Regions from separate parts of the Microbispora sp. NPDC046973 genome, predicted to be linked through region 4. Evidence: riboswitches for the same ligand, from Rfam matches in the RefSeq annotation. Region 4 holds a riboswitch; each other region holds the start of a gene.
The links. A riboswitch is a leader RNA that binds a small molecule or an ion and turns the genes downstream of it on or off. The one in region 4 is predicted to bind cyclic di-AMP.
Positions count from the first base shown of each region.

Region 1: another riboswitch for cyclic di-AMP. It lies ahead of ABZ860_RS29025 (NlpC/P60 family protein); the one in region 4 lies ahead of ABZ860_RS41640 (hypothetical protein).
Region 2: another riboswitch for cyclic di-AMP. It lies ahead of ABZ860_RS02775 (C40 family peptidase); the one in region 4 lies ahead of ABZ860_RS41640 (hypothetical protein).
Region 3: another riboswitch for cyclic di-AMP. It lies ahead of ABZ860_RS13320 (CHAP domain-containing protein); the one in region 4 lies ahead of ABZ860_RS41640 (hypothetical protein).

Region 1 covers NZ_JBEYWQ010000018.1:163,496-165,671, reverse strand. The annotation lists gene ABZ860_RS29030 (amino-acid N-acetyltransferase) at 1-393, opposite strand, end outside; cyclic di-AMP (ydaO/yuaA leader) riboswitch at 785-938, shown strand; gene ABZ860_RS29025 (NlpC/P60 family protein) at 1,004-2,047, shown strand; gene ABZ860_RS29020 (LuxR C-terminal-related transcriptional regulator) at 2,106-2,176, opposite strand, start outside.
Region 2 covers NZ_JBEYWQ010000001.1:565,920-568,095, reverse strand. The annotation lists gene ABZ860_RS02780 (peptidase domain-containing ABC transporter) at 1-699, shown strand, start outside; cyclic di-AMP (ydaO/yuaA leader) riboswitch at 931-1,088, shown strand; gene ABZ860_RS02775 (C40 family peptidase) at 1,219-1,722, shown strand; gene ABZ860_RS02770 (MarR family winged helix-turn-helix transcriptional regulator) at 1,812-2,176, opposite strand, start outside.
Region 3 covers NZ_JBEYWQ010000005.1:206,969-209,144, reverse strand. The annotation lists gene ABZ860_RS13325 (DUF305 domain-containing protein) at 1-579, shown strand, start outside; gene ABZ860_RS13320 (CHAP domain-containing protein) at 666-1,328, opposite strand; cyclic di-AMP (ydaO/yuaA leader) riboswitch at 1,630-1,772, opposite strand; gene ABZ860_RS13315 (dienelactone hydrolase family protein) at 2,085-2,176, shown strand, end outside.
Region 4 covers NZ_JBEYWQ010000056.1:3,695-5,870, reverse strand. The annotation lists gene galT (galactose-1-phosphate uridylyltransferase) at 1-637, shown strand, start outside; cyclic di-AMP (ydaO/yuaA leader) riboswitch at 708-846, shown strand; gene ABZ860_RS41640 (hypothetical protein) at 881-1,792, shown strand.

The DNA.
Region 1 (2,176 bases), on a different contig from region 4:
ATGCCTGGCGAAGAACTCCACCGCGAACGTGAGGCAGAAGACCCTCCGCACCCCGAGGTCCCTGGCGGTCTCGATGAGCGCGCCGACGATCCGATGGCCGATGCCTCCGCCGCGTGCCGCGGGATCCACGGCGACGGTCCTGATCTCGGCCAGGTCCTCCCACAGCACGTGCAGCGCGCCGCAGCCGACGACCTGCCCGTCCGCCTCGGCCACCCAGAACTCCTGGACGTCCTCGTACAGCGTGACCGTGCTCTTCTTGAGCAGGCGGGGACCGACGCCCGAATACGCGTCGACGAGGCGCCGGATCGCCCGGACGTCCGGCGTCCTGGCCCGGCGCACCGTCACGGCCGTGGCACCCGGCTCGCTGGATGTCTGCGCGGCGACCTGCTCCATGACCGGTCAGCCTAGCCGCAGCGCGGCCGATCCCACTCGGTCGGCACGGAGCCTCCCCACGGATAACGGTCATTCCCAAACGCCACACCCGACATGAGTCCTGACTATGCGTAGCCGTAAGGATACGGACGGATGCGCGGCGACACCCAAAGGGGGCTGTCCAGGTTCGTCCCACTTTTTTCACCAGCCCGAGCAGCACATCGAAACCCTCAGATCGCTCTAAACGCAGGTGAAGGCGGATAAATCACCACCGAGCTCGTGACCCGACCGTGATCGTTTGGTTGTCAAACGTAGACGGGTTTCGGAGTTCTGGTTGAGCAAGAACTCGCCGTGCACTATCGTCCAGCGACGATGCCGGTCATCGTGAGCGCTCACGGCGACCGGGCGCCGAATCTTCGAAGCACCGAGTGCGAAGGGGAGCCGGGGACCCAACTGCAGGATCAGGATCGGTTCGGTCTCGGATCTACAAGGGGTGAATCCGCCAAGGTAGGGCTACTCCGGCCCGAACCCGTCAGCTAACCCGGTAGGCGCTCAGAAGTGCCCCGCTGTACGGCCCGTCTCGACGACGGACGCGCCGCGGGGCACACGTGGGAGAGGAGCTCGGTTGCGCATGCGTGGAGGACGGCCGGCGGGCAGGCACGCCCGCGGCCGACGGTCCGGAGCCGGCACGGCCGGTCCGGGTGCCATCCGCCGCTTCGCGTTCGTCGGCGTCGCGATCACCGCGATCACGTTCGGCGCCCCGGTGGTCCGCGCCACCGCCGACCCCAAGCCGAGCCTCAAGGAGCTCACAGCTCAGGTCGAGGGCCTCTACACCGAGATCGAGACGCTCACCGAGCAGTACAACGGCGAGCGGGTGCGCCTGAAGGCGGCCGAGCGGTCCGCCGATCTCGCCAAGAAGAACCTCGCCAAGAGCGAGGCGGAGCTCGAGGTCCGCCGGCAGAAGGCGAGCGCCCTCGCGCAGCACTCCTACATGACCAACGGGCTCGGCAACGCGCTCGTGCTCATCGACAGCGACGCCGACCCCCGGCGATACCTGGACCAGGCCTCCACGACGTACGCGCTGGAGTTGCAGCAGAGCCAGGAGGTCGCCGAGGTCACCAAGGCCATGGACGCCGCCGCACGGGCCAGGGAGAGCGCCTCCGCCCGGCAGACCGAGGTCAAGAAGCTCCTCAGCGGCCTCGACTCGCGGCGCGACAAGATCACCAAGCTGATCAAGAAGACCGAGAGCAGCCTCTACCGGCAGGTCTCCCAGACAATCGGCAGCGAGACGCGCTCGAGGACGTCGTTCCCCATCATCGGCGACGGCAAGGCCGCCCAGGCGGCGCGCTGGGCCCTCAGGCAGCAGCTCAAGCCGTACGTGTGGGGCGCCGAGGGGCCGGGCTCCTTCGACTGCTCGGGCCTGGTCATGGCGGCCTACCAGTCCGTGGGCATCAGCCTGCCCCACTACACGGGCGACCAGTGGACGGCCGGCACGCACATCCCCCGTGACCAGCTCCGCCCCGGCGACCTGGTGTTCTTCTACTCCGACCTGCACCACGTGGGCATCTACATCGGCAACGGCTACATGATCCACGCGCCGCGCACGGGAGACGTCGTCCACATCGCGAGGATCGCCGGACGGCCGTTCGCGGGAGCGGTGCGCGTCGCCGACTGAGCCCTCCCTCGCCGGAGCCGGCTGGGCCCTTCCTCGCCGGAGGGCGTCGCGTTCGCGGTCAGATGAGGCGGCGGCGTGCCGCCCAGGCGACGGCCTCGATCGCGGTCGCCACGCCGATGCGGTCGCAGA
Region 2 (2,176 bases), on a different contig from region 4:
CACCCGGGCCAGAAGGTCGCGCTGGTCGGCGCCTCGGGCTCCGGCAAGAGTACGCTGGCCCGGCTTCTGCTGGCCCTGCACACCCCGGTCGAGGGCGAGATCCGCTACGACGGCGTCCCCGCGAGCGAGCTCAACCTGCGCACCCTGCGCCGCCAGTTCGGCGTCGTCACCCAGGACCCGTCCCTGTTCAACGGCACCATACGAGAGAACATCGCACTCAACGACCCCGACGCCCCACTGGAGCGCGTCGTCGCGGCGGCCGAACTGGCCGCACTGCACGACGAGATCATGGCCATGCCCATGAACTACGAGACCATGCTGACCGAGGGCGGCGGCCTGTCCGGCGGCCAGCGGCAGCGCCTGGCCCTGGCCCGCGCCGTACTGTCCCGGCCCAAAGTGCTCCTGCTCGACGAGGCCACGAGCAACCTCGACAGCACCACCGAAGCCGCCATCGAGGCCAACCTGGCCCGGCTCCCCCAGACCAGAATCATCATCGCCCACCGCCTCAGCACAGTCAGGGACGCCGACCTCATCCTGGTCCTCGACTCAGGACGCATCGTCCAACGCGGCACCCACGAGCAGCTGATGGCCGTGCCCGGCAAGTACGCCGAGCTCCTCGCCGCCCAGGCCGATCTTTCGCGAGGCGCACGCGGGGCCATGGCGCCCGCCCCCGCACCCGGACGCCGTCGGCGAGTGTGACGAGCGCCACATTTGCCCCTCCAAGGGCCGCCTGACCTGCGGGTTTTACCTTTTAATCCTTTTTATGTGATCTTTACCCTTTTCATGCCCTTTGCGGCAATATGTGGCTACTTGGTAGTTTCCTTGCCCAACGACGGGGTCCCCGTGACACCGCCGTTATGAACCCGGCCAGGCCGTGTTCGAAAACGAACATCCACTGTCACCGTCGCCACGTCCTCTCCGCCCCCCTGGGCGCCGGTGATGCCGAATCCGTGCAGCAAGGAGGCTCGGAGCCGGGGAACCAATCGACCTTCGACGAAGGTCTGGGGTGAATCGGCGCGCCAGCGCCGTAGGGCGACTTCCCCGCCCGAATCCGTCAGCTAACCCGGTAGGCGCAAGCGGAAGACCCTAGGGAGAGATCCCCTGTCTGCCAACTCCACCACTCTGCTCCGCATTGCCTGCGTCACTCTCAGTAGCGCCGCGCTCACCGCCTCCGTGGGAGCCCTGAGCGCGCTCCCCGCGGCCGCCATGTCGGGGACGGTGACAGCCCCGCCCCCCGCCTCGGCGGTCATCCCGCCCGAGCCCCCCGTCACGGTGACCACCCCGTACAACGGCGAGGCTCCGGCGGCGACCACGGCGGACGACTCCGCGAACACGAAGCTCACCAAGTCGGCCCTCCAGCAGGAGAAGGCCGAGCGCGCCATCAAGGTGGCGAAGAAGCACCTCGGCGATCCGTACGTATGGGGCGCCACGGGCCCACGGGCGTTCGACTGCTCCGGGCTGGTCCAGTTCGCCTGGCGCAAGGCCGGCGTCAAGCTCCCGCGCACGACCTGGTCGATGCTCGATGCCGTCAAGAAGAGGGTCTCCCTGGCGCACCTCAAGCCCGGCGACCTCATCTTCACCAGCGGCGGCGGCCACGTGGGCATGTACATAGGGCACAAGAAGGTGATCAGCGCTCCCCACAGCGGCGCGGTGGTCAGTGTCGACAGGCTCAACGGTTACTGGAGGAGCAGCTTCCTCACCGCCGTACGCCCCGGGGTCTGACCTCGGGCCGGGGAGACCTCCTCGGCGGGGATGTCCCGGGGGCGCGCCACCCGGGAAATCCCCGCCGAGGGCCGGCCAGAGGCCGGAGACTACGCGTCCTCTGCGATGAGGCGCTGGAGCAGGGCAAGCAGGGTCCCGCGGTCCCCGTCCGACAACGCGGTGTAACACCTGGCGAGCACCTCGTCGGCGACCCTGTGCCCGGCTTCCAGGACCCGCTCCCCGGAAGGGGTGAGATGGTGCTCGATGCGCCGGCCGCGCCCGGGCCGGCGCTCGATCCACCCCTGGGCCACCAGCCGACCGGCGAGGGTTCCGAAGGCCTGCTCGGTCTGGAAGGTCGCCACGGCCAGCTCCCGGGCCGACGCCCCGGGAGAACGGCTGATCGCCCGAAGAGCATCCCACTGGGCCAGCGTCGCGCCGATCGCGGACAGCCCGCTCTCCAGGGCCCGATGCTGCC
Region 3 (2,176 bases), on a different contig from region 4:
GTGGCCCTGCTGACGGGCGGCCTGCTGGTCGGCGTGGGCGGCGCGTACGGCTCCGCCGCATCGGCCGGGACGCCTTCTCCGCCCGCCGCGCTCACCGCGCCTGCCGCCACGACGCCGGCCGCCGACCACAACGACCAGGACGTCATGTTCGCCCGGATGATGATCCCGCATCATCGTCAGGCGGTGGAGATGGGGAGGCTGGCCGAGGGCCGCGCGGCGGACGCCCGGGTCGCGCGGCTGGCCCGGCGGATCGAGGCCGCGCAGGCTCCCGAGATCCGGACCATGAGCGGCTGGCTCAGGGCCTGGGGTGAGCAGGTGCCCGGCGAGAGCCCGGCGCCGGCGCACCACGCCATGCCGGGAATGATGTCCCCCGAGGACATGCGGCGTCTCGAAGGGCTGTCCGGACGGGCCTTCGACCGGGCCTTCCTCACGATGATGATCCGGCACCACGAGGGCGCCGTCGCCATGGCCCGCGACGAACTGCGCAGCGGAATCTACGCGCCTGCCCGGCGGATGGCGGCGTCCATCGTCTTCAGCCAGTCCGCCGAGATCAAGGAGATGAAGAGCCTGCTGGGTTAGCGCGCCGCGACGGCCCGCGTCGACGACGTGCCCCTATGGTCCGCCGCCACGGGAAGGCGGACCGGTGGGAGGCCGGCGGTGGGAGGTCACCCGCGCTTGCGGTGCCGCCCGCCGGACGTCGCCGCCGCGGCCTTGAACCGGAGCCCGGTCACGGCGGTGGAGACCACCGCGAACAGCAGGCCCGCCGGCAGGACGGCGTCGCCGGGCGACCACACGACGTCGAGGGACTTCCCCTGCGTGGCCGCCATGTTCCTGGTCGCGGGCGCCGCGGCACCCTGGACGCTCGCCTTCACGGCCGCCACGGGCTGGATCGTCACCGGCGCCTTCTGCGCCCCCTTGACCTTGCGCGGCAGGCCGTACCCGACGATCTTGCTCGTGTCGCGCACCTTGCGCTTCAGCCACACGCCGTCGACGTTGCCCTCGATGGTGTGGACCTTGCCGCCGACGACCTTCTCGACGATGCCGACGTGGTCGATGTCGTGGATCTTCTTGGACCCCGACCAGTCGAAGAAGACCACGGCGCCCGGCTCGGGCTTGTCGCTCCAGGCGTGGTTCTTCTTGAACCACTTGGCGTGCCGTGTGGTCAGCGCGAACTCGCCGACATGGTCCTGCACCCCGGCCCGGTCCGCCGCCCAGGAGACGAACATGTCGCACCAGGGGGCGGTCTTGAAGTCGGGGTCCTTGGCGACGTTGTCGGCGTACCACTCGCCGAACTTCGTGTGTTTCCCGGCTCGCTCGCGGTAGCCCAGTTCCGGGCGGACGGCGTCGAGCAGCTCTCGGGCGATCGGATCGGTGGAAATCGGAGGCTCCTATGGCGCGCTTCGAGACATGACGAATCGAGACATGACGAACCGGCCCGCGGGGCGTGACGGCATGACGGCATGACCGTCCGAGGACACGGCCGCGGCGGGGCGGAATCAGAAACGGGAGATGTGGCAGCCCGTCACGGGCGCGCCATCACCCCGGAAGCCTGGAGACGTTCCAGGGCAGGCATGTGGTCCGGCGATGCGACGCGGACCGGGTGGGCAGGTGGAGCCGACACTCCACGCGCTCTCCTCTCCTTGGCCGCCTACCGGGTTAGCTGACGGGTTCGGGCCAGGAGTAGCCCTACCGGATGGTCCGGATTCACCCCAAGAGACGTGGGTCCCCGGTTCCCGGGATCGATGACTTCCGGGATTCGGCGGTCGCCGGTCGTCCTCGGGTTGAGGACCGCTCACCGGCGAGACACGGGAAGCTTAGTAGATAACAAGTAAGACACGACCAAAAAGGCGGCAAACGGCACGATTCTGGCCCCCACCGTTCCGCGCTTCCGCAGGTCCTCACGGTCGCGGACTGTCCGCGGTGAGATGCGCCACACAGCGCCCCGTACGGCACGAGCGCCCGCCCGGCGCAGTCATCGGTCCGCTGCCGGACGGCGGGATTACTTAGCCAAACTAACTACTAGGGTGGCTCCCGGCACCGCTTCTCACGGGCAGCGCTGTGATCAGAGGGGAAAGGGGATCTCGATGACGGACGCGATGTGGGCGGGTACGGTCGCCGTGACCGGGCACGAAGGCGCCGAGCTCGAAGCGTACGCGGCCCGGCCGCTCGGCTCCGG
Region 4 (2,176 bases):
CGAGCTGGTCGTCGAGGCGTGGGCCGACCGCACGGCCGAGCTGTCCTCGCTGCCGGGCGTGGAGCAGGTCTTCTGCTTCGAGAACCGCGGCGCCGAGATCGGCATCACGCTGCCGCATCCCCACGGGCAGATCTACGCCTATCCGTACGTCACGCCGCGTACGCGGCAGATGCTGGACGCCGCCGCCCGCCATCGGGGCGGCAACCTGTTCGCGGACGTCCTGGCCGCCGAGCGGAGGGGCCCCCGGGTGGTGGCCGCCAACGAACACTGGACGGCCTTCGTCCCTGCCGCCGCGCGATACCCGTTCGAGGTGCACGTCTACCCGCACCGCCAGGTGCCCGACATCCCCGCGCTGTCGCCCGAGGAACGCGCCGCCTTCGCGCCGCTCTACATCGAGGTGCTGCGCCGCCTGGACGGGCTGTTCGGCGTCGTCATGCCGTACGTCGCGGCCTGGCACCAGGCCCCGGTCAGCCACCGGCGCGACCTCGCCTATCTCCACCTGCAGCTCTTCACCATCCGGCGCGCGCCGAACAAGCTGAAGTATCTGGCCGGATCGGAGTCGGCCATGGGCGCCTTCGTCAACGACGTGCTGCCGGAGGAGGCCGCTCGGATGCTTCGCGAGGCGATAACGGCTTGATCTCCGATTGGTTGCGACTTCGGTGGCAGCCACCGTTTCTTTACCACTAGTATCCCTGACACCGGCCGTCACAACCGGTACGCCTAATCCCGGGCGCCCCGCCCGGGAGCCGGGGACCCAATCACGCACCTGGGGTCAAGGCAGTGGCCTGCCCGGGCTCCTCCAGCCCGAACCCGTCAGCTAACCCGGTCGGCAGATGGAGAGGAGTGGGCTCTGCCCCGCGCGTTCCCCCTGGCTGTCGGCGTGCTCGCCTCCGCCGCCCTCGTGTTCGGCACGGCCGCGCCCGGTGCGGCCGATCCCAAACCGACGGAGAAGCAGCTCAAGAAGGAGCTGTCGGACCTGCGGAAGAAGGTCGACCGGCTGATCGGCGACTACAACGCCAAACGCGTCGCCCTGGCCAAGGCCCGCGTGGAGGAGCAGGCGGCCCGGGGCCGGCTGGCCAAGGCCGAGGCCGACTTCGAGTCCGCCAGCGACGCCGTACGGCAGATGGCCGGGCTGCGCTACCAGACCGAGAGCGCGATGGCGCTGCCCGACATGAACACCGCGGCGCTGAACTACCAGCTCAAGGAGGAGCAGGCCGCGAGGCTCGCGCACTTCGACCAGGTCCGCGCCGAGCGGCAGCGGGCCGCGGACGCAGCCAAGACGCTGACCGCACAGCTCAAGGCGCAGGCCGCCGAGGTCGCCGGGCAGCGCGAGGACGCCGAGGATCTCATCGACGAGATCAAGGACAAGCTCGACGCGTTGATCCCGATCGCGCCGGGAAAGCGCGCGGGCGGGTCGTGGGCGCCTGAGCTGCCCAGCGGCTCCGACAACATCACGCCCCGGATGCGGTTCATGCGCACGGAGGTCGAAAAGCACTTCGACCTCCAATTTCCGGTCGGCTGCTACCGAGCGGAGAACAGCGGCGAGCATCCTCTCGGACGCGCCTGCGACTTCATGATGAGCTCGGGCGGCGCCATGCCCTCTCCCGGAATGAAGGCCCTCGGCGACACCCTGGCCGCCTGGGCCATCAAGAACGGGCCGAAGCTGGGCGTGATGTACGTGATCTGGCAGCAGCGCATCTACAACCTCGGCCATCCGGGCTGGCGGACCATGTCCGACCGCGGCGGAATCACCGCCAACCACTACGACCACGTGCACATCTCGATGTACTGAGCCCGCAAGCCGTCTACCGGGGACCTCCGGCTGCCTGATCTCCAGAACCCTGCCGCGCACAAGCCGAGCAGCCGCGTAACAGGCTGAGGCGAAGACCCGCGCATCCGTCAAGGGCAGCGGCTCGGATCTGAAATCTCGGAACCCCGTCGCACCTCGCGGCAAGCGACTCGGATCGAGACCTCCCTCAGTCGCCATCGGCGCTCCTCACCGCGTGCTCGTGTACAGCAGGCCCGTACAGCAACTTCTCCTCACATCGGCGTGATCGTGAGCCTATTCGTGAGGCCGGCTTGCAGGCGTCTCATGGCGTGGCGGGCGCTCATCCGCCGACCGACCCGCCTGCTGGGGAACGGCAACGGCTCTCATCGCTGCGCCCGATCAGCGCAG